Regions from separate parts of the Paenarthrobacter sp. AB444 genome, predicted to be linked through region 2. Evidence: predicted binding sites of a transcription regulator. Region 2 holds the regulator's gene; each other region holds the start of a gene.
What was found. The regulator HrcA, encoded in region 2, represses chaperone genes, less so after heat shock. The targets are predictions, from matches to a motif close to TTNGCACTCGNNNNNNNCGAGTGCNAA.
Positions count from the first base shown of each region.

Region 1: groL (chaperonin GroEL) is a predicted target of HrcA. The motif match lies at 8,586-8,612, and genes of this name have one in related genera.
Region 3: PQ627_RS14885 (Hsp20/alpha crystallin family protein) is a predicted target of HrcA. The motif match lies at 7,307-7,333, and genes of this name have one in related genera.

Region 1 is NZ_JAQZBY010000015.1:76,630-87,338, forward strand. It holds gene PQ627_RS17085 (DNA/RNA non-specific endonuclease) at 1-429, shown strand, start outside; gene PQ627_RS17090 (NUDIX hydrolase) at 478-1,029, shown strand; gene PQ627_RS17095 (lipid II:glycine glycyltransferase FemX) at 1,191-2,279, shown strand; gene PQ627_RS17100 (peptidoglycan bridge formation glycyltransferase FemA/FemB family protein) at 2,391-3,707, shown strand; gene PQ627_RS17105 (threonine/serine ThrE exporter family protein) at 3,736-5,223, shown strand; gene PQ627_RS17110 (siderophore-interacting protein) at 5,240-6,079, opposite strand; gene PQ627_RS17115 (uracil-DNA glycosylase) at 6,213-6,980, opposite strand; gene PQ627_RS17120 (DUF3263 domain-containing protein) at 7,090-7,425, shown strand; gene PQ627_RS17125 (LytR C-terminal domain-containing protein) at 7,475-8,101, shown strand; gene PQ627_RS17130 (cold-shock protein) at 8,270-8,473, shown strand; gene groL (chaperonin GroEL) at 8,796-10,421, shown strand; gene PQ627_RS17140 (ribonuclease HI family protein) at 10,639-10,709, shown strand, end outside.
Region 2 is NZ_JAQZBY010000018.1:4,743-13,950, forward strand. It holds gene PQ627_RS18375 (PhoH family protein) at 1-827, opposite strand, end outside; gene PQ627_RS18380 (GerMN domain-containing protein) at 1,101-2,039, shown strand; gene PQ627_RS18385 (16S rRNA (uracil(1498)-N(3))-methyltransferase) at 2,076-2,837, opposite strand; gene dnaJ (molecular chaperone DnaJ) at 2,840-3,967, opposite strand; gene hrcA (heat-inducible transcriptional repressor HrcA) at 4,016-5,023, opposite strand; gene PQ627_RS18400 (DUF3097 domain-containing protein) at 5,254-6,105, shown strand; gene PQ627_RS18405 (DUF4870 domain-containing protein) at 6,225-6,638, shown strand; gene hemW (radical SAM family heme chaperone HemW) at 6,685-7,914, opposite strand; gene lepA (translation elongation factor 4) at 7,915-9,208, opposite strand, start outside.
Region 3 is NZ_JAQZBY010000012.1:911-11,619, reverse strand. It holds gene PQ627_RS14925 (hypothetical protein) at 31-444, opposite strand; gene PQ627_RS14920 (hypothetical protein) at 530-1,111, opposite strand; gene PQ627_RS14915 (uridine kinase) at 1,383-2,069, shown strand; gene PQ627_RS14910 (UDP-glucose dehydrogenase family protein) at 2,074-3,456, opposite strand; gene PQ627_RS14905 (glycosyltransferase family 4 protein) at 3,453-4,622, opposite strand; gene PQ627_RS14900 (hypothetical protein) at 4,933-5,310, shown strand; gene PQ627_RS14895 (hypothetical protein) at 5,461-6,756, opposite strand; gene PQ627_RS14890 (MerR family transcriptional regulator) at 6,858-7,277, opposite strand; gene PQ627_RS14885 (Hsp20/alpha crystallin family protein) at 7,418-7,840, shown strand; gene PQ627_RS14880 (J domain-containing protein) at 8,066-8,461, shown strand; gene PQ627_RS14875 (hypothetical protein) at 8,458-8,835, shown strand; gene PQ627_RS14870 (cell division protein PerM) at 9,138-10,469, shown strand; gene PQ627_RS14865 (hypothetical protein) at 10,494-10,709, opposite strand, start outside.

The DNA.
Region 1 (10,709 bases), on a different contig from region 2:
GTCGGGTTGGAGGACCACGTCCTGGAGCACGCCGACACCTTCGATGCCAAGCTCAGTGTCTTCACCGGGCCGGTCCTCCTGGATGACGACCCTCCCTACCGTGGCGTCCAGGTGCCGAGGAAGTTCTGGAAGATCGCCGTGTGGACCAACGACGCGAAACTGGGAGCTGCCGGCTTCATCCTTGACCAGTCGCCGTTGCTCGGCAAAGTAGAGCTCAAAAAAGCCATCACCGAGCGGTTGCTCGACGGCGAACCACCCCCGCTCGGTCCCTTCCGGACGTTCCAGGTTCCCATCGGAGAAATCGCAGACCTCACTGGGCTGAGCCTCAACCGCCTCACGAACGCCGACCGGCTTGCCAGCGGCCAGCGCGAGCTGGGTAAGGCCCCGAAGGCGATTCGGCTGGAGAGTATGGAGCAGATCCGGTTGTAGGATGCTCGAGGAATCAGCCGGGACTTTGGGTCAGGATGGGGAGGGGCCGTGGGGGACGAAACCGCGTGGAATGTCAGCGATAGTCGCGTCATCGTCAGGGACAAATGGATTTCTTTGCGGGCCGACGACTGTGTGACGCCATCCGGCGTCGTCGTGGCACCGTATTACGTTCAGGAAAACCCGGAATGGGTTTCCGTTTTTGCCCTGGATCGGGCCCGGAATGTGGTGCTGATCCGTGAGTATCACCACGGTGCAGGAATAGTCGCGCTTGGGTTGCCAGGAGGCGCTGTGGAGCCGAAAGACAGTTCTTTCGATGACGCTGTGAGGCGTGAACTCCGCGAGGAAACGGGATACGAAGCCGGAGAGCTGCACAGCCTCGGATACTCCTGGGCCAACTGGAACAGTCAAAGCAACCGGGTCCACTTCTACCTGGCCCTGGACTGTGAGCCCACTGCGGATCCCAGCCCGGATGAAGCAGAAGACATCGCCATCTCTCTTCTGCCGGTGGGCGAATTTCACCCGGGAATGTTGGGCCAGGGCTATCACCGGCTGAACGCGTACATGGCTGATGAACAGTTGGGTTCCCGGCCAACGTCCTGAGGTGCGCAGCGGGCCCGTGACCCGCCTGTGGAATGAAGATCACGGCGTTCCATGAGCTGGTCCACGCGGCGCCACTGAGCCGCGTCCTCCCATGACCGATAGACTTGGGGCTGCATGTCCGCATGCGCACCTGCTTTGAACACTGCACCAAAACCCTGAGATTGGACACGGCCACCTTGCGAGAATTTACCGCCCGCTTTGCCACTGCCGAGGAAATCGATAACTGGGACAAGCACGTCACTGCCAACCCGAACGGTGGCAACATGCTGCAGTCGGATGCCTACGCAGCAGTCAAGGACGGCAACGGCTGGCTGGTCCGCCGCCTCGTCGTCGAGACCGCCGACTACGCCAGCTACAACCTTTTGCTGGAAAAGAAGTTCCCTGTCCTCGGCCGGCTCTGGTACCTGATCAAGGGCCCCGACGCCGAGTCCGTCGACGACATCAAGCCGATGCTGGACGCCGTCGCCACTTTGGCGAGCGAGCAGAAGCTGAACGTCTTCACCATCAAGATAGAGCCCGACGTCGTGGAGTCACCTGAGGTGACTGGGCAACTGAGGGCGGCTGGCCTGGTCAAGGCCCCGAATATCCAGTCGAACGACTTCACCGCCATACTCGACATCTCGGCCCCCGCCAACGAGGTCCTGCGGAGCATCTCATCCCGCGCGCGCAACGCAGTCCGCCGGGCGGAGCGTGAGGGCTGCGAGGTCATCCAGGAAGAAGCAGGCGAGGACACTTACCGCAAGCTCTACGCCCTCATGCAGAACACGGTCAATGCCAAAGGCGCCATGCCTCTGCGGAGCTACGAGTACTACGCCACGTTCTGGGGCGAATTCAGCAGCAGGGGCCAAGGGCAGTTCTTTTTCGTTTACGAGGACGGCCAACCGAGCGTCGGTGCGTTCGTGATCAACTACGGGGCCAAGGCCACCTACAAAGACGGCGGCTCCACCCAGAACCGTAAGCAATATGGTGACTCGCATTTGGTCCAATGGGCAGCGATCCAGCGCATGCAGGAGCTGGGGTGTGTGGAGTACGACTTCTGCGGCACACCGCCTTCTGCAAGCATCAAGGACAAGTCCCATCCGTTGTACGGACTGGGATCGTTCAAGACCAGTTTCACCAAGACCGTCACTGATTTTGTGGGCTGCTATGACCTCGTGCTGGGCCCGGTGCGGTACAAGCTGTGGCTCAAGGGCGCGGAGAAAGTGTTCAGGAGGCTCGAAACCATGCGTACCGGGGGCCAGTTCTACTGACAGGCAGCCCGAGCCAGCAAGCCAACGAACAGGCCCGCCCCGGCCACCAACGGGCGCAAATCTAATCTAGGTGAGGTAATTTCTTTGACTCCGATCGAGGCTGGAACCGACATGGAATTCGTGATTCTCAGCGACGCTGATTTCGAGACGTTCGCCAAGGGACACCCGCAGGGCAGCTTCATCCAGTCCATGGACCTGACGCGTTTCCAGCGAGCCCGCGGGCAGGAGGTCGAGCTCTTTGGCGTGACCCGCGGGGGGAGCCTCATTGCAGCGGGCAAGCTGACTTACACGTCCAACCGCGTCGGCTACAAAACCGCCGACTGTGCCAAGGGACCACTGATGGACTACAGCGACCCCGCGGTGGTTCGCTTCGTCGTCGAGCAGTTGAAGAAGCACGCCGCAACGAAAAAGGCGGCGGAGCTGCGCATCTCGCCCAACGTGAAGTACATCGCCCGTGACGAGGACGGTGCCGAGCACCCGGAGATCGAAGACAACCGACCGCTGTTGAAGGAACTCGAAGGACTCGGCTTCCAGCACCAGGGTTTCGATATGAACTTCGCGAACATCAACTGGATGTTCATCAAGACCCTGGACGGGGTCGCGGATGCCGAAGAGCTCATCATGGGCATGAACTACCGCACCCGCAAGGCCATCCGAAAAGCGGAGAAGAACGGCGTCTACCTGGAGCAGGCCACGCTGGAAACGCTGGACGATTTCTACAACGCGCTCAAGACGGCCGGTGACGAAAAGGGCTTCACCTACCGCGAACGCGGGTACTACGAGCAACTGCTCCGCAACACCTCCGATGAGTTCACCAAACTCATGATGGCCAAGATCAACATCCCCGAGTACCGGGCATCGATCACCGAGCGCCTCGAAGCGGAGTCCAAGACACTGGCCGACCTCAAGCGTGAGGTCGAGGAAACCGGCAGCAAGAAGAAGGCCAACCGCGTCAAAGTGGTGCAGGACCTTGTGGACAGCTATGAGCGCAGCCTCAAGGATATTGAGCGCTTCCCGGACTCCGTTGGCGTGGCAACAGTCGCTGCCATCCACTTTGCCTGCTCCGGCGACGAACTCACCTGCGTAATCGGCGGCACGGTCCAGGACTACATCTACTTCAACGGCGCAACGTCCCTCTACTGGGGCATGATGCTGCACGCGCTGAACAACGGCTACTCCCGCTACAACTTCTACGGAACCTTCGGAATCCAGGGCCAGGACGAGACCGGTCACGGCGGATACGAATTCAAGAAGGGCTTCGGCGGCGAGGTAGTTCAGTTGCTGGGTGACTTCGTTGCTCCTGTCAGCCCTGTGAAGTACACGGCGTACCGCGTGGCCAGGAAGCTCGCAGGGGCCGCCCAGACAGTACTGGGACGATTGCCACTTGGGAAATTGCCGGTAGTTGGAAAACTCCGGGGGAACCGCTGATCACAACAAGGCACAGGAGGAGCACCGCGTGACTGAACGCCCCGATGGGGCCGGCAACAGGCCCCACACCGACGGGTTGCCGAAGACTCAACCATTGCGTCCGTCGCAGGTACGGCAGAACGTCAACGCCAAACGCATGCTCATGCGCCTGGTGCAGGGTGACAGCCCGCCCACGGCCCCCATGAATATCGTGGACCGGCTTGCGGGAAGTCCCTACGCCAACCCCACCATCCAAGTGGTGGGCGTTGATGCCTCGGCCCGGAAAACCATCGACTTCGCGCTGCATTTGGCCGAGGTCATGTTCCGGTACGGTGCGGGTGCCTTGGAAGTCGAGACGAGCATGATTGCTGTCACCGCGGCGCTTGGCTTGAAGAACGTGGAGGTGGACATCACCAACCAGTCGGTGGCCATCAACTACGCGCCCAAGGACCAAACCCCCATTACGCTGCTGCGTGTGGTGCGCTCCTGGACCAATAACTACGCAGGTTTGGCGCAGGTCCATCAACTGGTCACGGACATCGTTGCCGGGGGAGTGGGGCGCGACGAAGCCGTCCGCAGGCTTAACGACATCATCCGCAGTGCAAAACCCTTCCCACGGTGGATGGTCACGATTGCATTCGGTATTTTTGCCGCGGTCTTCGTTGGCGTGCTGGGTGGGGGAATTGGCGCCTCGGCGGTGGCCTTTGCGTCCAACATCGTCATCAGCCTGCTCTCGCGTCAGCTCGCACGATGGCGCACGGCCGACTTCTTCAACACCATGGCCTGCGCCTTCTTCGTCACCTTTGTTGCCCTGATGCTGCGCTGGGCGGGGGTGGAAATAGCGCCATCCATTGTGGTGGCGGGCGGGATCCTGCTGCTGCTTCCGACCGGCCGCCTGGTGTCATCGGTCCAAGATGCAATCAACGGCTTCCCCGTGACCGCCGCAGGCCGGTTCCTTTCCACGCTGCTGACCTTCGGCGCGATAGTCGCGGGCATCGGCGTCGCCGTCGTGGTCGGAACGCTCATGGGCAGCACGGTCCTGGACGTCACGCAGACTTTCCCCGACGCCTACCCGTTGTGGGGCCAAGCCATCCTGATAGCCATCGCGGTGGTCGCGATTGGCGTCACCGAGCAGACCCAAATGCGGTTGCTGCTTCCGACGGCGGCAGTGGGGTTAGTGGGCTTCTTCGTTTTGTGGGGGGTCGGCCAAGCCGGCCTTGGCGACCGTCTGTCGCCCGCCGTCGCCGCCGTCGTCATTGGCCTGTTGGCCCGGGTAGTTGCGCTGAAGCTGGGTGCTCCCCAGCTGGTGGTAGCCGTGCCGGCGGCGTTGATCCTGCTTCCTGGGCTGACGATTTTCCGCTCGATGTATGCCTTGACCGTCGAAGGCGGAGACATTCTGCTTGGCGCCGGCGGCATGCTCAACGCAGGAGCGATCGTGCTCGGTGTTGCGGCTGGAATCGTGCTCGGCGACAACCTTGCGCGGCCACTGACGAAGGGCCTGTCCAGCAACGAACGCCGGAGGGTTCGCCGACGCTAAGACCCCTCCCACTCGTCTAGATCTGGCCGACAGGGAGTTTCTTTTCTGCCTGGAAGACTTCCTCCACACGGCCCTGGGCCCAATACCCGGACAACGAAACCTGCGAACGTTCGAGTCCGCGCTGGACAAAGAAGATCTCCCGGAGACCCTTCATGTATCCGCGCTCACCGTGGGCGAAGACATCTACCCGCCCGGGCAGCCACTCGGTGCCACGCAGGGCTTCGAGGAGAAGGTCGCTGGACCCGGCCGGTGTGCCTTTGCGCAACAGCCAATGGATCTCGACTCCCTCCGGGGCTGAGATCGCGAGGGCATCGGCCTCGTTATCCACTTCGAGATAGACATGTCCCCGGGCCTCGGGGGAGAGGGCTTCGACGCAGGCGGCGATGGCGGGAATTGCAGCGTCATCTCCCGCGAAAAGGTACCAGTCGGCGTCGGGGGAGGGGCTGTAGCCGCCGCCAGGTCCGGTGAAGATCAGGGAATCTCCGGGCTTTGCTGCGGCAGCCCAGGGTCCCGCGAGGCCTTCATCGCCATGGACCACGAAGTCGATGGCCAACTCCTGCGCCTCCAGGTCCACCCACCGGATGGTGTAGGTCCGGGTGTGCGGCCATTGTTCGCGCGGCATGGTTTCGCGGATGGTCCAGAGATCAAGCGGCTGCTCGTATTCCACGCCGTCCTGCGGAAAAACGATCTTGACGTACCGGTCCACGTAGTCGTTGTTTGCGTAGTCGCTGAACCCCGGTCCGCCGGCCACGATCCGCACCATGTGCGGCGAAAGCCGTTCGCTCCGCAGGACGGTCAAGTTGACCTGCGGGCGGGTATTGCGTGTGGCGGACGATGTGACAGGAAGAGCGGTCATATAGGCAAGCCTAAGCTAATTGGCTGGGTGCTTGATGGGTATGCGTCGAAGGTTACACACCCTCTCTCACGTTCCCTGGGTTTGAGCGCGACGCTCGGTCAGGTTCCGGTGGGATGTGAGCGAGGGTTGGTCGCTACAGGACCGGGAGTTCCCAGTCCACGGGCTCCGCGCCCTGCTCGACCAGCAGTTCGTTGGTCCGGCTGAACGGCTTGGAGCCAAAGAAGCCCCTTGATGCCGACAACGGGCTGGGGTGCACTGAAACGATCGACGGCGCGTCCCCCAGCAGCGGCGCGACCCCCTCGGCGTCCTTGCCCCACAGGATCGCGACCAGCGGCTTCCGGCGCCCCGCACCATCCGTACGGTTGACGACGGCGGTGACTGCCGCCGTCGTAATGGCCTCCCATCCCTTGCCGCGGTGGGCGCCGGCGTCGCGGGCCTCCACGGTGAGCACACGGTTCAGCAGCAGGACGCCTTGCTCTGTCCACGCGCTGAGGTCTCCGTGGACGCGGGGCGGGAGGCCGAGGTCGTCGTGGAGCTCGCGGTAGATGTTGGCCAGGCTGCGGGGGATGGGGCGGGTTTGGCGGGAGACGGAGAAGGAGAGCCCCACTGCGTGTCCTGGCGTAGGGTAGGGGTCCTGGCCCAGGAGCAGCACCTTGACCTCGGCCAGCGGTTGGCGAAAAGCGCGGAGCACGTCTTCCGAGGCGGGGAGGACGTGTTTTCCGTCCCCGGCCCGACGCGCGACGTACGCCAAGGCATCGCGGAGCTGCCCTTCCACAGGACGCATCGCCTCGGCCCAGTCGGGAGCCATCAGCTCCTCGAGGGGGCGGTCGATCAGCGTGGCGAAGCCAGGATCAGCCTCGCCGGCAGGTTCAAGATCAAAGAGAGCATCCTCGCCAGTCACCCGGCCATTGTCTCCCGCGTGGCGGGGGTGGAGCGAATGACAGCTATGTTATTCGCCCGTAACATAGGGGTAGGACATTTTCCCCCAACAAGCGTCGAAGGAGTGTGCCGTGGCAGAACCAGCACCGGAACCAATGGCGCCGCAGGCTGACGGATTGGCCTTGGAAGACCTCGCGGCCGATACCCGGAGCGACTCGCCGCTGAGTGAGCGGGACCAGCAGATGTTGGCGCTCGAACGGCAGTGGTGGAAGTACGCCGGCGCCAAGGAGCAGGCTATCAGGGAGCTCTTCGATCTCTCCGCCACCCACTACTACCAGATCCTGAACGCGCTGATCGACACCGAGGACGCGTTGGCCCACGATCCCATGCTCGTGAAGAGATTGCGTAGACTACGTACGTCCCGCCAGCGGGCGCGGACAGCGCGGCGCTTGGGGTCGGACGCGTAATTCGCAGGTGCGATCCGTCAGCAGCAACCAGCAAGGACAACGCTTCACCATGACCAAATATGCCAGGGACGAATTCGACCAGGTCCCACAGAACACCTCCCGGCAGGGCGTTCACCGCGACAGCCAGGACGCCGCGCGCCCCACGTTGTGGCCTGTCCTGACCGTCGGAGCCGTGGCTTTGGTACTCGGCCTGGTGGCGTTCCTTATCCTCCCGAACCTTGGGATTGTCGCCCCCAGTGCGTCATCAAGCGTCACGACGCCGGCACCCCAGCAAAGCTCGACGTCGCCTTCGGCTGCACCTTCCGCTTCGAGCAGTGCACCGCCTGCCTCCAACGAACCCAGCACCGAGCCGACGCCGTCGACCACGCCGTCGTCGTCGCCGTCGCCCTCCACCGCCCCGGTGGACAAGAGCGTTCCGGTCGCTGTGTACAACGGAACCGGCACCGCCGGCCTGGCCGGCCGGGTGGCCGGGCTGGTGCAGGGCGGAGGCTGGACCCTGAGCACGGTAGCCAACTGGGGAGGGCTTCCCCAGCAGACCTCCGTCATCTTCTACAACGCTCCCACGCAGAAAGCCAACGCCGAGGCTTTGGGCGCGCTCCTGGGCATCCAGTCGATCGTGGAGACCCCTGATGTGCAGCAACCACTGGTTGTAGTAGCGGGACCCGGCTACCAGTAACCGCGCGGCTCCAGGGCCCAAAAACCCCAACTCGGTTAAGCCTCAATAACAAAACCAGCGCCCTGCCCGTTGGGGGAAGCGCAGGGATAGTGACTGTGGTTACAGTGGATTAATTCCGGTCCGGAGATCCCGGCAACCGGTCTTGGCTACTGCGAAAGTGTGGGCATCATGGCATTGGGAACCGTCAAATGGTTCAACGCCGAAAAGGGCTACGGATTCATCACTGTGGATGACTCCGGTGACGACGTCTTCGTGCATTGGTCGGCTATCCAAATGGATGGCTTCCGCGCCCTCGAAGAGGGCCAGCGTGTTGAATTCGAATTGGGCGAGGGCCAGAAGGGTCCGCAGGCCGAAGGCGTGCGCGTAGCCTGAGGCTTTCACTGCTCGCCGGAACGGCGGTCAGCTCTCGGCTGAAACCCGCTTCGCGGGTGCCAAAAGTGGCGCCTCTGCTTGCACTCTCACCAGTCGAGTGCTAATTATTGATTTAGCACTCCTACGGTTCGACTGCTAATCCGATCCGGCTCTCGCCGGTAACGGAATGATGGTGGAACCGCTGGGGGACCAAGAAACACCTTGGTGGGGTGAGGTCCGGAGCGCGGGGCATACAGAGGCTGCACGCAAAGGACCGTCCGTCGCGGGCATCCCACCTGACAGGTACCTTCTTAACGACTGTCCCGAAAGGACTACCGCCGTTATGGCCAAGATCATTGCATTTGATGAAGAGGCACGCCGCGGCCTCGAGCGGGGCCTGAACACCCTCGCTGACGCCGTCAAGGTCACCCTCGGCCCGCGTGGACGCAACGTCGTCCTCGAAAAGAAGTGGGGCGCTCCCACGATCACCAACGATGGCGTTTCCATCGCCAAGGAGATCGAGCTGGACGACCCTTACGAGAAGATCGGTGCTGAGCTGGTCAAGGAAGTTGCCAAGAAGACGGATGACGTCGCTGGCGACGGTACCACCACTGCAACCGTTCTTGCCCAGGCACTGGTAAAGGAAGGCCTGCGCAACGTTGCCGCCGGCGCCGACCCGCTGTCCCTCAAGCGCGGTATCGAGAAGGCTGTTGAGGCAGTCATCAGCGAACTGCTGACCTCCGCCAAGGAAATCGAAACCAAGGAAGAGATCGCAGCCACGGCTTCCATCTCCGCCGGCGACCCGGAAATCGGCAGCCTGATCGCCGAAGCCCTGGACAAGGTGGGCAAGGAAGGCGTCATCACGGTTGAAGAGTCCAACACCTTCGGTCTGGAACTCGAGCTCACCGAAGGCATGCGCTTCGACAAGGGCTACATCTCCGCTTACTTCGTCACCGACGCAGAGCGCCAGGAAACGGTCCTCGAAGACCCGTACATCCTGATCGTCAACTCCAAGATCTCCAACGTGAAGGAACTCGTCACGGTTCTGGAGAAGGTCATGCAGTCCAACAAGCCGCTGCTGATCATCGCCGAAGACATCGAGGGCGAGGCCCTGGCCACCCTGATCGTCAACAAGATCCGTGGCACCTTCAAGTCCGTTGCCGTCAAGGCTCCGGGCTTCGGTGACCGCCGTAAGGCACAGCTGGCCGACATCGCCATCCTCACCGGTGGCCAGGTCATCTCCGAAGAAGTTGGCCTCAAGCTCGAGAACGCTGGCTTGGACCTCCTCGGCACCGCCCGCAAGGTTGTTGTCACCAAGGACGAGACCACCATTGTTGAAGGTGCCGGCGACGCCGACGCCATCGCAGGCCGCGTCGCGCAGATCCGCGCCGAGATCGAAAACTCCGACTCCGACTACGACCGCGAGAAGCTGCAGGAGCGCCTGGCCAAGCTGGCCGGCGGCGTTGCAGTCATCAAGGCCGGTGCCGCAACCGAAGTTGAGCTCAAGGAACGCAAGCACCGCATTGAGGACGCTGTCCGCAACGCAAAGGCTGCTGTTGAAGAAGGCATCGTTGCCGGTGGTGGCGTTGCCCTCATCCAGGCCGGTGCCAAGGCATTCGCCAACCTGTCCCTTGAGAACGACGAAGCAACCGGCGCCAACATCGTCAAGGTTGCCATCGACGCTCCGCTGAAGCAGATCGCCTTCAACGCCGGCCTCGAGCCCGGCGTAGTGGTCGACAAGGTCCGCGGCCTGCCTTCGGGTCACGGCCTGAACGCTGCCACGGGTGTCTACGAAGACCTTCTGGCTGCCGGCGTGAACGACCCCGTAAAGGTCACCCGCTCGGCTCTCCAGAACGCTGCTTCCATCGCTGGTCTGTTCCTGACCACCGAGGCCGTAGTTGCCGACAAGCCCGAGAAGAACGCTCCGGCTCCCGGCGGCGACGACATGGGCGGCATGGGCGGCTTCTAAGCCACCCGTTCTGCTGCGTCACGCATAGCAATTACGACGGCGGTCCCCACCTTCTGGTGGGGGCCGCCGTCGGCGTTTCGGCGAAGTGCTTGGGTCGCCGAACGAGTACGAATGCGTCCAATTCGTGGGGAAAATTACGGCGATTTCGCATGGTTCCCACGTTCTCGGTGGGCGCGGAGACAGCTTCAGTGTCGGTGCGGTCTGGCAGGATTAACGTATGACGATTATTGCTGCCGCCGATGGGTCCGCCCTCGGTAATCCTGGACCGGCCGGATGGGCCTGGTACGT
Region 2 (9,208 bases):
CGCGTCAGGAACATCTTCATCTGTTCCGGAGTGGTGTTCTGGGCTTCATCAAGGATGATGAAGGCGTCGTTAAGGGTACGGCCACGCATGTAGGCCAAAGGCGCTACTTCGATGGTCCCGGCAGCCATCAGGCGAGGGATGGATTCCGGATCCATCATGTCGTGCAGGGCGTCGTACAGGGGACGCAGGTATGGGTCGATCTTGTCGCTGAGTGTTCCAGGAAGGAAGCCCAGCCTCTCCCCCGCCTCAACGGCGGGCCGCGTCAGGATGATCCGGCTGACTTCCTTGTTCTGCAATGCCTGCACAGCCTTGGCCATGGCGAGGTACGTCTTACCGGTACCTGCAGGGCCAATTCCGAAGATCACCGTGTTGTCGTCGATGGCGTCAACATAGTTCTTCTGGTTCAGCGTCTTGGGCCTGATGGTCTTGCCCCTGCTGGAGAGGATGTTGTGGGTCAGGACATCCGCGGGATTCTGCACGGACTGGGTCCGCAGCAGGGACACCAGCTGCTGAAGTACGTCGGGCGTGACCACGGTCCCCTTGGCCACGAGGCCGCGTACTTCCTCAAGGAGGCGCATAATCCGTGGAATCACCGTGGAAGGACCGGTCATGGAGAGCTCGTTGCCACGAACGTGGAAGTTCACGTCCGGGAACTGTTCCTCGATGTACCGCAGCGCTTCATCATGGCTGCCCAGCGAGTGAACCATCTGGTCGGAGTTGTCGAACGTAACAACTTCCGTGCGCGTGCCCGGTAAAGTGTGCGGGAACTCGGTCAGCGGCTGGTTCCCGTTTCCGGTCCTGAGCCGCCCGTTCAAAGATTCACTCATAGTGCTGGCCTGCGGCCTGTTCTCCTCCGGTTGATGGTATGACGCAATCCTACGCCAGCCCCGGGCCGGATGAACCTCGGCAAGGCGCCGGAACCTGGGCCGAAACGATACCGAAGACATTTTGTCTCAACTCGGCATCAAGCCGGTATCAATCATGTTTCAGTTGACCGCCGTCCACCCAAACCCGGCCGGACGCCGTCGTCGATGTGCCAAGCTGGCTTAACCGGGTGGTTGGAACCCCCGCAGCCCTGACCAAAAGGAAGCATCATAGCCATGCCAGCGAGCACCGGGAAAGGCGCACGAAAGCGGACACGGTCCGCCGTCGCCGCGCCTGCGATGCTTGCTGTCCTGCTGCTGACCGGTTGCATTGCCAACGGCGGCGGGGGCAGCCAGGCGACGTCGAGCCCGCCGTCGCTGTCCGTGCAGGACGCGCCCGCGAGCAACGCCCCCTTGGAGACAACCCAGGCTTCCACCAAAATTCCGGTCTATTGGATTGGGCGAAGCAAGGACGAGGTCTACCTCTACCGCGAATTCCGGGACATTTCCGGTGACGGCAACCCTGTCACCACCGCCTTGAAGATCATGATGGCCGAGAAGCCGTTGGATCATGATTTCTTCACGCCTTGGCAGGAACCTGGAAACCTGGCGACCTCCATCTCGGGGAAGAACGTGATCACCGTCGATGTCTCCCGCGACGCCTTCAACTCGAACCTGGACGCCGGGATGGCCCAGAGGGCCATTCAGCAGCTGGTGTACACAGCCACGGCGGCAGCGTCGTCCTCCGGACTCATCAACTCGGGCCAGCAGATCCAGGTGGTCATCCTGGTGGACGGCCACAAGGACTACATGGCGTTCGGACAAGTAAAACTTGGCGAACCCATGACGCGCGACGCTTCCTTGGTGGCACCGCTGTGGATCATTGATCCCCAGGAGGACGTCTCCTTGCCGGCAGGGCTCATCAAGTTCAACGGCCGCATCACGGACAACTCCCGGCCCATCAGCTGGCAGATCCTCCAGGACAACGGCAAGGGAGAGAAGTCGAGCCTGCTCACGGGCCAGACCAAGGCAACCGGCGAGCCCGGTCAGTACGGTCTCTTCAGCTTCGGCGCCACGCTGAAACCCGGCAAGTACGAGCTCCGGGTCTCCGAGGTGGACGACGCCGGCAAGGCGATCGAATCGAGCACGGATACCCGCCTGTTCAGCGTCTCCTAGGCGTCTTGTGCGTAGCTTGCGAGCGTCGGTGGCCGGCTACCAGCGTCCGAGGACGTCGCTGGCCAGAACGACGGCGGCAGGTCCCGCCGTCGACGACCGCAGCACATGGTGACCCAACAGTGCGGTGACGGCCCCAGCGTCGCTCAGCCGCGTTACTTCGCGCGGTGAGATCCCGCCTTCGGGCCCGACAATCAGAAGAACCTCGCGCGGTGGGGAGTCGCCAGCATCCAGCTTCTCCAGGACCTCCCGCAAGGGGTTCTTGGCGTCCTCGTGGAGGATGATGGCGAGGTCGGCTTCCGCAACGGCCTTGGCCAGTCCGCTCGAGTCGACGATCGGGCGGACCGGAGGTATCCAGGCCCTGCGCGCCTGCTTTGCCGCGGCGGTCACCACAGACTCCCACTTCGCGTGGGCTTTGGCTGCGCGGTCACCCTTCCAACGCACAATCGAGCGTTCGGACTGCCAGGGAACCACGGCATCGATTCCAAGCTCAGTGGCCGTCTCGATGGCCAGCTCGTCACGGTCGCCCTTGGCCAAGGCCTGCACCAGGACCAAACGCACCTGGGGCTGTTCTTCGAAGACGACATCCGCCGCCGTCACCGTCAAGGTGCCGGGGCCGACGTCGGCGACGGTTCCGGTGAGGCGGGCACCAGCGCCGTCGGCGATGTCAACGGACTCGCCGACGGCCAAGCGCTTGACCGTGACGGCGTGGCGCGCCTCCGGTCCCTCCAGGACAAATGCGGCACCGGAGCGCAACTGGTCAAGGCTGCCGACCGGGGCGAAGAAGACGGGATTGCTCACCGCTACAGGTTACCGAGCTTGTCCCGGAGCTTTGCGAACATTCCGCCGCTGGCCACCAGTTTGCCTTCGGTGAACTGCTCACCGCGAAGCTTGGCGAGCTGCTGCAGCAGTTCTTCCTGGGCGTGGTCCAGTTTGGTAGGAGTCTCCACGTGCAGGTGCACTTTGAGGTCGCCACGGCCGTAGCCGCGGAGATGGGTGACGCCAAGGCCGCGAAGGGTGATGATCTCCCCGGACTGCGTCCCCGCCTTGACCTCAATGTCCTGTGCGCCGTCGAAAGTATCAAGCTCCAAGTCCGTCCCGAGGGCTGCTGCTGTCATGGGCACGCTCAGGGTGGCGTGGAGATCATCACCTTCACGAACGAACGTGGAATCGTTGTTTACGCGGATCTCCACGTAGAGATCGCCCGCCGGACCACCGGCGGGGCCGGCTTCGCCCTGGCCGGACAGCTGGATGCGCGTGCCGGTGGCGACACCTGCCGGCACCTTGATGGTCAACGAACGGCGGCTCCGGATGCGGCCCTGGCCACTGCACTCGTTGCAGGGATCCTTGATAACTGTGCCGAATCCTTCACAGGTTCCGCAGGGCGCGGTGGTCATGACCTGGCCAAGGATGGAGCGCACTGCGCGCTGGACCTGGCCGCTGCCGCCGCAAATGTCGCAGCGTTCGGGGTGGGTGCCGGGACGGCAGCAGCTGCCATCACACGTTGGGCAGACCACGGCTGTATCGACTTCAAGCTTCTTGTTGACGCCGAACACCGCGTCCTTGAGGTCGATCCGGACACTGATGAGGGCGTCCTGGCCGCGCCGGACGCGTGAGGCCGGCCCTCCGTGTCCACCGCCCCCGCCAAAGAACGTGTCGAAGATGTCCTGGAAGGCGAAGCCTTGGCCTGCGTACCCGCCACCGAAGCCGTTGTCAGTTCCGTTCTCATTGCCGGTGGCGTCGTAGACGCGGCGTTTCTGGGGATCTGACAACACTTCGTATGCATGGGTCACGGCCTTGAACTGCTCCGCGACATCTTCACCGGGGTTTACGTCCGGGTGGAGTTTCCGTGCCAGCTTGCGGTACGCCTTTTTGATCTCTTCCCCGGTGGCTTCCGGCGAGACTCCCAAAACGTCATAGTGGCTGCTCAAAGTCGGTATCTCTTCCTGGTTGTACTGCGGATGTTTCCTCGCCGCTTTTCAGCCGCCGAGAATGCGGGAAAGGTAACGGGCCACGGCGCGTACTGCCGCCATGGTGGTGGGATAGTCCATGCGGGTGGGTCCGAGGATGCCCACCTTGGCACCTGATCCGTAGCCGGTGGCCACGACAGATGCCTCGGCGAGACCGTCGTACGGATTCTCCCGGCCAATGCTGACAGTGACGCCTCGAGGATCGTCTCCCATGTCCGACAACAACCGGAGCATGACAACTTGTTCCTCAAGTGCCTCCAGCACCGGACCGATGCTCAAGGGGAAATCGACGTTGGACCGTGCAAGGTTGGCCGTACCGGCCATGAGGATGCGCTCTTCACGGCTGGCATCGCTCAACGATTCCAGGCCATTTGCGAGCGTTTGCGCGAGGGCCCGAAGGTCGGGCGGACACAGGGCAACCACTGACGGAAGCACCTGCGGCAAGAGGGCCAGCTGGGTGCCGGCGATGCTGCCAAGGAAACGTGACCTCAACAACATCAGGGCCTCGTTGCTCACATCGGCGCCGGCCTCGATCACCTTCTGCGCAACGCTTCCGGTATCCGCTATGAGGACCACAAGCACTTGCTTGGGTGCCAGCAGGACAAACTCCGCGTGGCGCACCAAGGCGCGGTGCGAGTGCGGGTACTGCACGACGGCGACCTGGTTGGTCAGTTGCGAAAGGAGCCTGACGGTGCGCTCAAGAATGTCATCGACGTCGTCCGGGCCCTCCAGCAGCGAATGGATGGCCCGGCGCTCGGCGGCTGACAACGGCTTGACCTGCGAGATGCGGTCCACGAAGAGTCGATAGCCCTTGTCCGTGGGAATCCGGCCCGCGCTGGTATGCGGGGCAGCAATGAGACCCTCCTCTTCCAGGACGGCCATGTCATTGCGGATGGTGGCACTGGAAACACCCAGGTGGTGGCGCTCAACGAGGGCCTTCGATCCCACGGGCTCCCGGGAATGTACATAATCCTCAACGATGGCACGCAGCACTTCCAGCTTGCGTGGCTCACTCATTGCTCCACCTCCTGACGACTGCCATGGTCCTTGGGACCGTCCCCTGTGGGACCTCCATCGGGCCACCACACTTAGCACTCAACATGCCCAAGTGCTAACAAGTCTAGTATGAGCTACCACGTTGTTAGCATTGAAACCGTCCCCGGACTGGATCCGGGACGGCTAACCAGCACAGCCTGAATTCAGCTGCTGCCTGTCCTTTCCCATATCACCACAGAGGTAGGAATTCCTTGGCTTTCGACAATTGGGGCCCGCAGGATCTGACGGCACCGGCCAAACGCCAACTCCCCGAAGTTCCGGTCCAACGCGGAATGGTCCTGGAGGACGTCCAGTCGGGGTGGGTGGGCGAAGTCACCCGGGTCGAAAAGACAGGCGGCATGCACATCGTGGCCCTGGAGGACAGGCGCGGCAAAACGAAGTCATTCCAGCTCGGCTATGGATTTCTCCTAGAAGGGCAAGCCATCCGGTTGATGCCTCCAGCTCCCCGTCCTCCTGCTGCGGCGGTTCCGGCAGGACGGACGGCCTCGGGCTCAGTAAAAGTCGAGGGACAGCGGGCGCAGGTAGCCAAGGCCAGCCGCATCTGGGTTGAAGGCAAGCACGACGCCGAACTCGTCGAGAAGGTCTGGGGTGACGATCTTCGGGTCGAGGGAATTGTGGTCGAACCCCTCCATGGAGTGGACGACCTCAAATCAGCCATCGCAGCTTTCCGCCCCGGGCCCGACCGCCGGCTCGGCATCCTGGTGGATCACCTGGTCCAAGGCTCCAAGGAGTCCAGGATCGCAGCCGAGGCCATGACCGTCCCCGGCGCTGCCGGGAATGTCCTGATCGTCGGGCACCCCTATGTGGATGTGTGGCAGGCAATCCGGCCCAAGGTCCTGGGCATTGAGCAATGGCCGGCTGTGGCCCGGGGGACAGATTGGAAGACCGGGATTCTCACCGCCTTCGGGTGGCCCCACGACACCGCCGAGGACATAGGTTTGGGCTGGCAGCGGCTTCTGGGTGCGGTGCGCAGCTACGCGGACCTTGAACCGTCATTGCTGGGCCGCGTTGAGGAAGTCATCGACTTCCTGACCGCACCCTGAAGGACCGCCAGCACGACAGGATCTGAGGCATCTGCGGGGCGTTGGTCCCGGGAAGGACGTCCGGGCCGGTATTCTTGGACAGCAACACCGCAGCATCTTTACAGCAAAGGGAAGACACCGTGGCAGATAACGCTCCTGAAGAACCGGGCAGCGCCGCAGGCCGGCCCCAGTACCACGGCGCGCCTGCCAACGCTCTCCCGCTGACGGCCAGTGAGGACCGGCAGTGGGCCACTTTGGCGCACTTCGGCGGCATCCTCGGATGCGTGCCCGCTCTTTTGATCTACTTGATTTTCCGCGACCGCGGGCCGTTCACCGCACAGGAATCCAAAGAGGCACTGAATTTCACGCTGCCTCCCACTATTGCCGCCGTGCTGGCGAACATCCTGGTACTGCTTCCGGTGGTGGGAAACATCTTCGCAGTCATCGCCACGGGCATCTGGGTAGCGCTGACCTGCTTCTCCGTCTCAGCGGGAATCAGGGTCAACCACGGTCAGCCGCACCGCTACCGCTTCAACCTGCGCTGGATCAAGTAGAGGCCCCGGCTTAGGACGCAGGAGCTCCACTACTGGCTTAGCCGGTTCAGTCCGGCAGGATCCTGCGGACTACTGCGTCGGCGAGCAGACGGCCCTTCAGCGTCAGAATCAGCCGACCCTTGAACGCCTGAACAGGATCAACCAGCCCATCAGCGATGAGGCCTGCCATGGCATGACGGCCCACAGCATCGAGGGCATCTACGGCAAGCCCCGTTCCGAGGCGCGCCTCCAGCATGATCCGCTCGATTTCGCGGGTTCCGGGGTCAAGGGTTTCGCGCCCGGCTGCCGGCGAGGTTCCAGCTCCCAACCGTGACGCATAGGCCGTCGGGTGTTTGACGTTCCACCACCGGACGCCGCCAACATGCGAATGCGCACCGGGGCCGATCCCCCACCAATCATCTCCGCGCCAGTAGGCCAGGTTGTGCCTGCAGGCCTGTTCCGGGGTCCTGGCCCAGTTGCTGACCTCGTACCAGTCCAAACCCGATGCTGAGATCATCTGGTCCGCCAGTTCGTATTTGGCGGCGTGGTCGTCGTCGTCGATTCCGAGGACTTGGCCGCGCCTGATCTGCGCGGCAAGCTTGGTGCCGTCCTCAACTATCAGCGCGTAGGCGCTGATGTGATCGGGCTCGTAGGACAGGGCGGTCTTGAGCGAGAGCTCCCAATCCGCCATGGACTCCCCCGGTGTCCCGTAGATCAAGTCCAAACTGACGGCCAGGCCGGCCTCACGGGCCCATTGAACCACCAAGGGCACCCGGCTGGGGGTGTGCGTGCGGTCCAGGACCTTCAACACGTGGGGAACGGCCGACTGCATACCGAAGGACACCCGGGTGAAACCGGCCTCGGCAAGGATCTTCAGGGATTCAGGGGTTACGGAGTCGGGATTCGCCTCGGTGGTCACCTCCGCGCCGGGCTCAAGACCCCAATGCCCGACGGCGGCACGCAGGATCTGCGCCAGATCTTCCGCGGGCAGGAGGGTGGGGGTACCGCCCCCGAAGAAAACTGTGCTGAGGGGTCGCCGCGGGAGGCCCGAGGCATCCAGAGCCGCAGCCGCGAAGCCGAGCTCGGAAACCGCCGTCGCAGCATAGGCATCCTGTGACGCTCCGCCGCCGAGCTCGGTCGCGGTATAGGTGTTGAAATCGCAATAACCACAGCGCACGGCACAGAACGGGATGTGCACATAGAGGCCGAATTTGCGCTGCTCGACGCCGTCCAGCACCTGCGGCGGCAAAATGCCGTCCGCAGGTGCCGGATCGCCCAAAGGTAGGACGCTGGGCATTTACTTCTTGGCCTTGTCCTTTGACTCGTCCGTGGTCAGCGCTGCGATGAAGGCCTCTTGGGGCACCTCAACGCGGCCAACCATCTTCATGCGCTTCTTGCCTTCTTTCTGCTTTTCGAGCAGCTTGCGCTTACGGGTGATGTCACCGCCGTAGCACTTGGCAAGAACGTCCTTGCGGATGGCCCGGATGCTCTCCCGGGCAATGATGCGGGAGCCGATGGCAGCCTGGATGGGCACCTCGAACTGCTGCCGTGGAATCAGTTCGCGGAGCTTCCCGGTCATCATCACACCATAGGCGTAGGCCTTGTCACGGTGCGTGATGGCGCTGAACGCGTCCACCTGTTCGCCCTGGAGCAGGATGTCGACCTTGACGAGGTCGGCCACTTGCTCGCCGTCGGCCTTCCAGTCCAGCGAGGCGTAGCCGCGCGTCTTGGACTTCAGGAGATCGAAGAAGTCGAACACAATTTCGGCCAGCGGGATCCAGTAACGAAGTTCAACGCGGTCCTCGGACAGGTAGTCCATGCCCTTCATCTGACCACGACGGCTCTGGCACAGCTCCATGATGGCGCCGACGAACTCGTTGGGCGCAAGGACGGTAGCGGAGACCATGGGCTCGCGGACTTCAGCGATCTTGCCCGTGGGGTACTCGCTGGGGTTGGTGACGTGGACAACCCGCTTGTCTTCCAAGGTGACCTCGTACTCCACGTTGGGTGCAGTGGAGATGAGGTCGAGGTTGTACTCGCGTTCCAAACGCTCGCGGGTGATTTCCAGGTGCAGCAGCCCAAGGAAGCCCACACGGAACCCGAAGCCCAGCGCAGCCGAGGTCTCAGGCTCGTAGACCAGGGCTGCGTCATTGAGCATCAGCTTTTCCAATGCGTCACGGAGCACCGGATAGTCCGTGCCGTCCAGGGGGTAGAGGCCGGAGAAGACCATGGGCTTCGCGTCTGCGTAACCACTGAGAGACTCAGAGGCCGGCTTGGCTTGGTTGGTGACGGTATCGCCAACCTTGGACTGGCGGACATCCTTCACGCCGGTGATGAGGTATCCCACCTCGCCAACACCCAGGCCCTTGGACGGGGTGGGCTCCGGCGAACTCACGCCGATTTCGAGGAGTTCGTGCGTCGCGCGGGTTGACATCATCTGGATGCGTTCGCGTGGGTGCAGCTTGCCATCCACCACACGGACGTAGGTGACCACGCCACGGTAGGTGTCGTAGACCGAGTCAAAGATCATGGCACGCGCGGGGGCGTCGGGATTGCCAACAGGTGCCGGGAGGTCGCGGACGATCTTATCC
Region 3 (10,709 bases), on a different contig from region 2:
GCCCAAAAATGAGTGGTGAGTCCGCCCCGTCTAGGTGTTGGCCCGCCGTCGAGCGTTTCTCCGCTCAACGGATTCCATGTACGTGACGATGCTCGCGAGAGTGACAGCGACTGAGCAGGTGACCGCCATTGCGGTCGGTGTTTCTTGGAAGGGCACCACCAGCAGAGGGCTCAGCATCATGGCATTCCCAAATGCCGACGCGGCAAAGACGCAGGCTTTCAGCAGCAGGCACTTCAGCGGATCCATGATCATCATGGCTACCGGTGCCACGATGCCCAACGCCATGGTGAGTACCACCGCCGTAGTCCGTAAGTCTGCAGGATCGAGCACCTTCAGCCCCTCCGGAGGGGGCGCTGTACCTAGCAGCGTGGCCGCCACCGCCGAACAAACCGCCACAACGCAGGTCAGGATGCGCAGGGCGGCTGGGTAGAAGTGCGTGATCACAGGAAGTCCTCATCGTTCGTTGGCACTACCCCCGGACATAGGGGTAGTGCCACGAACGGCGGACGTATGACGCGAAATCGGGAGGCTACTTTTCGCAGCCGATCCCGTCGTGGTCGTTGTCCAGGCCATAGATGTCCGAGCCGATCACAGTCACGGGCCCGCGAACATACGAGGGACCATTGCCCTTGCCGCCTGCACAGTCGACGTCGGAGTCAATCGGCACGCAAGCACCGGCATAATTCGGGTCGCACCCGCTTGGGGCTGCGGCCGCCGGAGGAGCCTTCGGCGCGGCATTGGCGGCAGCGTTCGCGGCAGCCTGCTCGGCTGCTGCTTTGTCTGCAGCGGCTTTGGCAGCCGCAGCCTGATCTGCGGCTGCTTTGTCTGCGGCCGCCTTGTCCGCCGCTGCCTTGTCGGCTGCTGCCTTGTCCGCCGCGGCCTTATCGGCCGCCGCCTTCGCCGCTGCCGCACGTTGGTCATTCAGGGCCTGCGCCGTAGCCGAGTCCAACCACGACAACTTTCCGGCCTGATCCACTGCGCAGACGTAGGTCTGGCCTGCAAGGACTTGGGTCTTCTTCTCTGTGGTGCACGGTGTGCCCGCAATTTTGCTGGGTGTTGGCGTCGGCGTGGCTGACGAGGTGCTGGACGGCGATCCGCTGGCGCTGCTCACTGAGCTCGCCGTTCCTATCGGTGCGCAAGCAGTCAGCGCGAGGAAAACTGATCCGATGGCGGCGATGCCAATTGCTTTAAAGCGAGGAGCCCAAGCCGATCCTGACCGTTTTTTGGCGCGCGAAATTCGTGTGTTCAATGTAGTGCCCCCTTTTTAGTGCGCCGATGCGATGGCGCGTGCTGTGACCCTAACACCCGCAGGAAAGGCTGGATAAAAAAAATCGCATATTACGTGCCAGATGGGTTTGGTCGTCCTGTGTCACCATGGGTGGATGCTTGGGGAGACTGAAACGACGACGACGCACCGGCTCTTAAGTCTTCTCGCAGAGGAGCTGCAGGCCCTCGGCCCTCAGCGCCAACTCGTCGGCATTGACGGCGTGGATGGCAGCGGGAAAACGACCTTCGCCGAGGGGCTCGCTGCTGCCATTAAGGGCCGGCCCGTACTGACAATCCACGTGGACGATTTCCTCAACCTTCAGGAAGTCCGCCACCGCCGGGGGAGGTCATCTCCGGAGGGATTCTGGCTGGACACCTACGATTACGCAGCCCTGGAAGAGTATGTCCTGACGTCGCTGGGTAAGGGTGGTGACGGTCTGTATCGTCCTGCGTCCACTGATCTGAAGCACAACGCACGGCTCCACCCTAAGCCAGTGAAGGCTCCGGACAACGCGATTGTCCTTGTGGAGGGAATGTTCCTCCATCGCGACGAGCTGGTCGGCAGGTGGGACTACTCCATCTTCTTGGATGTTCCCTTCACAGAAACTGCCAGGCGCATGTCCATAAGGGACGGCAGCAACCCCGACCCCGAGCACCCATCAATGCAGCGTTATGTCGGTGGGCAGAGGCTCTACTTTGAGCATGCACGGCCGTGGACACGTGCCACGAGGGTCATCGACAACACCCATCCCGGGCAGGCCACTTTGATGACATCGGAGGAAGCCGCCCAGCGTCACAGCTAACGGGCTACGCCCGCGCGTGCTTCTTCCCGTTGGCAGGCTTCATCGGGCCACTCGCCTCAACCACTGAAGCGCCCGTGCCCAAGCCGCGCACCGTCCATCCGGCGCTCCGCCAAGCATCCGCGTTCAGCACGTTTCGAGCGTCCAGCACCATCCGGCGTCGTACCAACGATCCCGCTACGGAAGGCGACAGCGAAACGTATTCGTCCCACTCCGTCAGCAGCAGCACCAGCTCTGCGCCCTCCAGGGCGCGCTTGGTTGATGCCTCGAAGCGGATCTGCGGGTAGCGGATCCAGGCGTTGTTGATGGCCTTGGGGTCGGTGACGGTCACGTGCGCGCCGGCATCGGCGAGTTGCTGGGCGACGTCCAGGGCGGGGGAGTCGCGGATGTCGTCGGTGTCCGGCTTGAAAGCCGCGCCCAGGATGGTGACAGTGCGGCCGGACAGGAAGCCGCGGCACATGTCGCGTGCGATCTCCACAGTCCGCGATCGCTGATCCAGGTTCACCGAATCCACCAACGCCATCCACTCATCGACGGACGGCACGTCCAGTTCCCGCGCCTGCGCCCGGAACGACCGGATGTCCTTGGGCAGGCAGCCGCCGCCGAAGCCGAGCCCGGCGTGCAGGTACCGGTTGCCAATGCGCGGGTCGAGTCCCATCGCCTCACCGAGCTCGCTGACGTCAGCACCCGACGCGTCGCACAACTCCGCCATCGAGTTGATGAAGCTCACCTTCGTGGCGAGGAACGCGTTCGACGCCGATTTGATCAGTTCCGCCGTCGCAAAATTGCAGACCAGCCGCGGGATTCCGGCCGCAATCAGGGGCTCGTACACAGCATCCAGCACGGCAGTAACAGGTGCACCGGCAGCAGCGCCCTTGCCGCCCGGTACCCCGTACACCAGCCGGTCGGGCACCAGCGAGTCCTTCACTGCGGTGCCCTGGCGCAGGAACTCAGGGTTCCAACCGAGCAGGACGTCCGAGCGTCGGGCCAGCACCGCGCGGAGCGTCTCCACTGTGCCTACCGGCACCGTTGATTTACCGACGACGGCGGCCCCCTTCGCCAGATGCGGCAGGAGGCTCTTCGTAGCGCCCATCAGGTAGGAAAGGTCCGCAGTGTCGGAAGTTTTGGACTGCGGGGTGCCCACGCAAAGGAAGTGCACCTGGGCATCCGCTGCCTCGGCGAAGTCCGTGGTGAACGACAGGCGGCCCGTAGTGCGTCCGTCCTTGAGGAGCTCGTCGAGACCAGGTTCGTGGAAGGGGGCCAACGCCTTGTTGAGCTGCTCCACCTTGGAGGAATCGACGTCGATCCCCACCACGGTGTGGCCCATGGAGGCGAGCGTGGCTGCGTGGACTGCGCCAAGGTAGCCGCAACCGATCACGGAAATCTTCATGAGGACGGTCCTTTGCTGGAGGTGAGTTCTGAAGGGCCGGCGTCGCGTGTGGGAGTGCCGGAGATGACTTCGTTGTAGTGGCGGACCAACTCCGCGCTGAGCACCGGCCACGTCCGGCCCTGAACCGAAGCGGTGGCTGCCGTTGCGAACGCGCGGCGCTTGGCGTCGTCGCCCATCAGGTCCTGGACGTAGTCACGCAGTTGCGTGAGGTTGCCGGGCTCGTACAGCCAGCCTGTGCGGGAGTTTTCCACCAGATCCAAGGGGCCGCCACGACCGGTGGCAACCACCGGCACGCCCGACGCCATGGCCTCCTGGATGGTTTGGCAGAAGGTCTCGAACTCGCCGGGATGGACGAAAAGATCGAATCCCGCGACGGCTTCCGCTAGGGAATCGCCGCCCAGGAAGCCGGCGAAATGGGCGTTGGGCAGTGCGGCTTGGAGTGCTTCGCGCTGCGGGCCATCACCAACGATCACCAGCTTGGTGTTCGGCACATCCGCCAATACCGCGAGGTCCTCGACCTGCTTCTCGACGGCGAGCCGGCCGACGTAGCCGATGATGCGTTGCCCGTCGGGCGCGACCGAGCTGCGCCACGCCGTCGAACGTTTTGCGGGGTTGAAGCGTGCGGTATCCACACCGCGCCGCCACATGTCCACGCGCAGGATGCCGCGTCCGCGTAACTGGTTCAGCGCGAAGGTGGACGGCACCAGGGTGCGGGTGGCCAGGAGGTGGATGTTGTCCACGCGGTTCCAGGCCCAGTTCTCCAGGAACGGCACACCGTAACGGCCCGCGTAGCCGGGAACCTCGGTTTGGTAGATCGCCACTGTAGGGATGCCGAGCTGGTGGGCGGCCTGCACGGCGCGCCAGCCGAGGACGAACGGCGAGGCGAGATGAACGACGTCGGGGGCGAAATCGGCAAGGATTCGCTTGACCCGATTCACACCACCCAACGCAACCCGCACATTCGTGTATCCGGCCAGCGGCACCGAGGGAAGCCGGTGCACGTACGCACCCTTCTCGACGCTCGAAACATCAGTGTCCGACGTCGACGGCGCGATCACCATCACCTCGTCCCCGCGCTCTTGCAGATGCTCCAGCACCCGCAGTATCGAGTGGGTTACCCCATTCATCAGTGGCAGGAATGATTCGGCGACGATTGCGATCCTCACGCCTTCAACGGTGGTCGCGGAGGTTGGCTTACTGGGTGCGCGAGGGTGGCCGGTGGGGGAAGAGTGGGTTAACAGGTGGGTTGGGTGAACTTGCGCAGCTAATGCGAGTGCGAATGCTGGCCTTGTCGCTACGGGCGCGGGCGAGGTGGGTTGCGCCTTCCACTTCGCTCTGCAGTAGTACTTGCGATACATACAAGCGCGACATACGCGGGAGCTGTGATGACACGCGATGATGCCTCGCATCGAGATTGACTTGGATCTCTCGGCTTACGAGACAGGGTTGTCGGCGCTGGCTGAGATACTCGGAAGCATGAAAACCTTTCTGGCCGTTCTGAATTTCGCGGCGTTCGCTGTTTCCTTTGGGGCGATCCTGTGGGCGTGGTTCGTAGTCCGTAAGGACATGCGGGCCAATGCCGCCCTGCTCGAGCGCTTGAAGGAGATTGAGCGGGCTTATGAGAATGAGCCTGCCGCTGTATTCGGTGGGGGAGATCGGCGGGCGGAGATGCGTGCTGAGCAGAAAGCTGCGGGCAAGACCATGTTCACCTACGGGGACATGAACAACATGCCTGAGCTGGTCAAGCACTTGATCTACAGCCACGCGATCAGTGGCCTTGCCTTGCAGATCTGGCTAGTGGGCGCGGGTTTAGCTATCGGCACGGTTGCGAACGTTATGTCACTGTACGTATAGGGGTGGGGGGTGGCCAGGTGCCCCCGATCGTTTTAGAGCCGCCCCCGGTAGTGATAGTGCCCTTTCCCGCATACGGATTGGAAAATAGACTTCAACGGTTGTTGGCTGGGTTGCTGTGGGGGCAGCCTCGTGGCCCCAGCGGGGAGGCCACTACCAGTGTTCGTGTGTTGCGGGTGGCACCATGAAGTGCCGCCATGCGGGATCAGCTCCTGGTCCCCCAGTGGGGACCTCTGGACCGTCATACTCCCAGCGGTCGTTAGGTGGCTCCTTGGCGCCGACGGCAAACACCCATCCCGATGTTGTCCGCCGCCACGCCCACCATTGCTGTCCATCTTCGGACGTGTGCAAGGTAATCGCTGCCCCGTGCGGGAGGCCCTTCTGAGTAAAGGACGCCTCACCGAGGACGTCAAGCATGTCGTCCCGATACCGGCCGGAGTTGCGGTAATGCCCCGCGTGGCACATGTGCAGGTAGTCGAGCGCCGCTTTGGTTTCCTTGAACTCACGTTGATCAAGCCGCTTCCCGGCTTCGTCGACCCCGTCGAGACCGGCATTGTCGATGAGTTTCTGTTCCTCGTCAGCGAGCCGCTGCTGGCGAGCAGCTTCTTTGAATCGGCCTTCATCAAAGCTGGCTATGGCTTCCCTTACAGAGGAAGCCCGCGCCATATTGAACCGTGTTGATGGACTTACCTCTGACAGCCTCCGGACGCTCATGCCAGCTCTAACGGCTAGTCCGATGACTGGTTTACGCAGCTTCGTTCCAGGAGGAACGGTGACTCGCATATGTGTCACCGCCAACTCGTATGCGGCGTACAAGGTGAGGCCGTACATGAACGGCAGAAACACTGCCGTCATTCCAACGGGTAGCAGGAACTTCCTCAGCTCGCCCAAGAAATCGATCTTTGACCATTGAGCAGTAATCTCGACGGCGCTGTGAACAACCACCAGCAAGACGAGTAGGCCGATGAGAACGTCTAGTAGCTTGCGGACGGGACGGTATTCGGGCTTGGTCCTCGCCACGGCCAAGAGAATCCCAAGGAGGATGAAACCGCCCTGAAGGAATACTTCCCCTACAAGCGGGAAGGGGTAAAGGTCGACCACAAATTGGACTACGACTGGTGCCGCCACGGCACCGAGAGCGAGCTTGCGGAAGTAACCGGCCTCCTTCATGGCCTGTGGCAGGCGGAAGAAATTGACGACGGCAGTGGTCAAGAACCAAACGATAGTTGGGGTGATTAGCTTGGCGTCCCAGACGCCTAAGCCAATGAGTGCCGCTATGGCACCGCCGGTGTAAAGGACCAGAAGCATAAAGGGCACGAGAATACGGTGATTGAAGAATGCCCTGAAGATGTCGGGTACCGACCGTCTTGAGGCCGGGATCAGTAGAAATGAAATTATGAAGAGGCCGAGCCAAATAGCGAGCGCCCATTCCCTGTTGTTGACTTCCACGATCACAGCCTAGATGTCCGTGCAGACATGATTGCTCATGAGATGTTCATGAGCGTTTTTCGGCCTGCCCGATATATAAGCGTTGCAGGCGCTCTGCGGACCTAGCCCCCACCCCGCGCCGCCTTCAAATCCTTCCGCAGCCCCCGGTTGTCCGCCCGCAGCTCCTCGTTGTGCTCACTTAGCCCGCGGTTGTCCTCGGTGAGTCCCCGGTTAGCCTCCTCCAGCTCCAGCACACGTTTCACTCCGGCCAGGTTCAGCCCTTCATCAAGCAACACTCCGATCCGACGCAGCGTCGCGAGGTCGTTTTCGCTGTAGCGGCGCGTGCCGCCGTCGGTCCTTTCGGGGGTGAGCAGGCCCTTGCGCTCATATTGCCGGATGTTCTGCTGGCCTGTGCCCACCAGCTCCGCGGCAACCGAGATCGCGTAAACGCCCCGTCCGTCATCGGAACCCGCGCCCGAAGCGGAGGCGACCAAACCGCCGTCGTGCTCCGCGGCGGCCGCCGAGCGATCCGAACCTGCCATCAAAACCTCCGAAAATCTTCCAAAACCTACTTGCACCACTCTCTCACCAGTGCTATAAAAAATCTATACCAACCACCATAGATCTGGAGGCTGGTAGCGACAACAGAATCAGCATCGAGATCCAAAGGAGTGAGAACCAAATGCTGATGCGCACTGACCCGTTCCGCGAATTCGACAGGCTCGCCCAACAGGTTTTTGGCACAACAGCACGCCCGGCCGGAATGCCGATGGATGCATGGCAGGAGGACGGACAATTCGTTGTTGCCTTCGATCTGCCAGGTGTAAGCCCTGATTCAGTGGAGTTGGACGTCGAACGCAACGTCCTCACCGTAAAGGCCGAACGCAAGTCGCCCGCGGGCGAAAACACCGAGATGATCGCCGCCGAACGCCCACAGGGCGTCTTTAGCCGGCAGCTGATCCTGGGTGACACCCTGGATACCGAAAACGTCCAAGCCAACTACGACGCCGGTGTGCTCACACTCCACATCCCGGTCGCCGAGAAGGCCAAGCCGCGGCGCATCGAGATCACATCCAGCGGGCAAAAGCAGGAGATCAACGCCTGACCCACCCGTCTTGCCGGAAGCTCACCCGGGGGTGGCCGACCGGCAGGGCAGTGACCGGGAACAACGGAGGCGGCCGCATCGGAATAGTTGGGCGCAGGCTTCGTGCCACGTCACAGCGTTTTTTAGCGCACATGAAAGCGGTCCCCGCCCGTCGTCTCCCGACGGATGGCCCCCGGCTCAGGCCGGGGGCCATCTCCTGATCAGCAGCATGAACCGGACACAGCAGTGAACACGCAACCTGACCACTACGCCACCCTCCGCGTCGCGCCCGACGCGACGGCCCGTGAGATCGCCCGCGCCTATCGCACGCTGCTTCGGACCCACCATCCGGACACCCGTCCAAAGGTCGACGACGGTGACACCACCTCCGAGGCCGACCTCCAGGAACTGCACGCCATCATGCAGGCGTACGTCGTTTTGTCGGACCCAGGGAAGCGGGCGGCATACGACCGTGCACGGCGGAACGGTTTCGGCACCGGCGGGACGCCGGTGAACGTTCGGGTGCACAAGCGTGCGCAGCAGCCGGCAAGGAACGACGGCGGGCAGTCACCGTTGTCCTTCGGGCCACCCCGTTGGGAACCTTCGTCCAGAAACCTGAGAACACCAAGGAGCAATCCATGAGTGCTTGGCGTCCCTATGACGACCACATCATTCCCGCGTTCTACGAACGGTTCGAACAACGCTGGGGCAGAGGGACAGCGCCGTTCCTGGATCCCGAAGTCCACGAACAACCTCTGCCGCGGGCCCAGTGGATCAACCCGGACACAGGGGCCGCGATCGCCGTTGTACCCATCTGGACCGACGACCCCGAACACCGCTCCTTCGGGGTGTTCTACCTGCCGCCGGCAGGGGACATCTGGATGCTGCGCCCCGGTCCAACCACGTTCATAGAGCCTCGAGGGGGAGCGAACCAGGAGCAGGTGACGCTCCGCAACGATGCATTCAAGAAGGCCGTTAACCATGCGAAGGAGTTCATCTACGGGCCGCAGCTGTAAGTGGGGTTACGGTACTCAGCCTGTACATAAGAAGGCTGGTGCAGCCTGGGAAAAATCCTAAGGCGGCTGCACCAGCTGCTAGTACGACTTTCTGTTAGAAGTTGTGACACCTATTCATTGGCCGCTCCTAGTTCCCGGCTTCGATTTTTCCGGGCCTTCAACATCAACCGGGGCCGCTCGCCCGCCCCGCGAGAACACCACCTCCCATCTTACGGCGGCCTACAGGAAAAAGCGCTGGAATTCGCGGTATTTCAGGGGCGCCTGACGGCCTTGGAGAGCTGGCCGTGGCACGATGGATCACGATGAAACTGCGCGCTGATCAGACCGGAAACCGTGGCCTCCCTATGCCCCTTTGGCTGCAGGGTGGTTTGGAAGCGGCCCAAGCGGCGTTCATTTCCGCCATCGTGGTGGTGCTTCCGCTGGTCGGGGTCTGGGCGACCGACGGTTTCCAGGACCGGAATATCGAGTCTTTGGCACGGCTCGGCGGCCAAGCATGGTTGCTGATCCATGGCGTTCCGTTGGAACTCGCCCACGTGAACATCGGCACCGCCGCCCATCCGGGATCAGGGCTCCTTTCCTTGATTCCCCTGGGCCTGACGCTCATCCCGTTCCTGCTGGCGTGGCGGGCAGGCCGGCGGCTGGCCCGTGCCTCCTACACCGACCAGCTGTGGCAGGCGTTCTTCGGAGCCTTCCTTGTTTACGCGGCCTTTGGCGCCGCCACCGGATTCGTGTGCCGCACTACTGAGGTCGTCATCAACCTGTGGTTGGCCATGGCCATCCCGCTCATCTCCTTTGGCCTGGGCATGATCGTTGGCGCCCGACGCGAGGCAGGCTCGTGGAGCCGGCTGATCGGCGTCGACGCCGTCGCCTGGCTCGCTAAAACCAGCCAGCACTCGCGGTGGGCCGGCTCGTACGTCGGCTCTGCGCTGAAGGCCGGTTTCGTGGCAGCGATGGCCGCCGTGTGCCTGTCGGCTGTGCTGCTGGCCGTCACCATCGTGTGGCACTGGACCGACATCATCGCCGTGTATGAAGGCCTCAAAGCCGGAGCCCTGGGCGGTGCCGTGCTCACCATCGCACAGCTTGGCTTCCTGCCGAACCTGGTGATCTTCGCCTTGGCGTGGTCCTCGGGGGCCGGCTTCTCGCTCGGCATCGGCTCCACGGCCGGTCCGTTGGGCACCGCCGTGGGACCCCTTCCCGCCGTCCCCATCCTTGGCAGCCTGCCCGCCGGCCAGCTCGATTTTGGGGCCATGGCACTGGCGTTGCCCGTTGTGGCAGGAGTCCTTGCCGGCTGGTGGTTCCTGCGGGAGGGCGAAAACCATTTTGATGAGTGGCTCTCCATCAAGATCAAGGCCCGCTGGTTCACGGCCACCGTTTCGACTCTCTTCCTCGGAGCCTTTATCGGCGCTGTGGCGGGCCTGCTCGGTGGGGCTCTGGCCTGGATCGCGCGTGGTTCGGCCGGCATTGGGCGGCTCACGGAAATTGGACCCCACCCGTTGTGGACGGCAGTCTGGCTGGCCGCGGAAGTGGGGATCGGCGTCGTAATTGGCTACGCAGTGGGGCCGTGGCTGGAACGCAGCCAGAAGCTGCGCGAGGCGAACCTGGAAGAAAACGCGTACGACGACGAGCACGCCTGAGCGGTCAGCTGAAGTAGCGTCGGGCTACCTGAGCGACCCCGGCATGGACTTCTCGAGGTGCATCAGGCACTGCGTCTTGGCCGACTCCGTGAGTGCTGAGCGGGCGCAATCCTGGTAGGTGCTGACCTGCCGGAAGAAGAGGGCTGACGTCAGAACCAGCAGGCACATGATGGCCGTCACCACCAACCCCGAGATCGTGCCGAACAGAATCAGGCGGGGGTGCTTGTACTTGATGGTCCG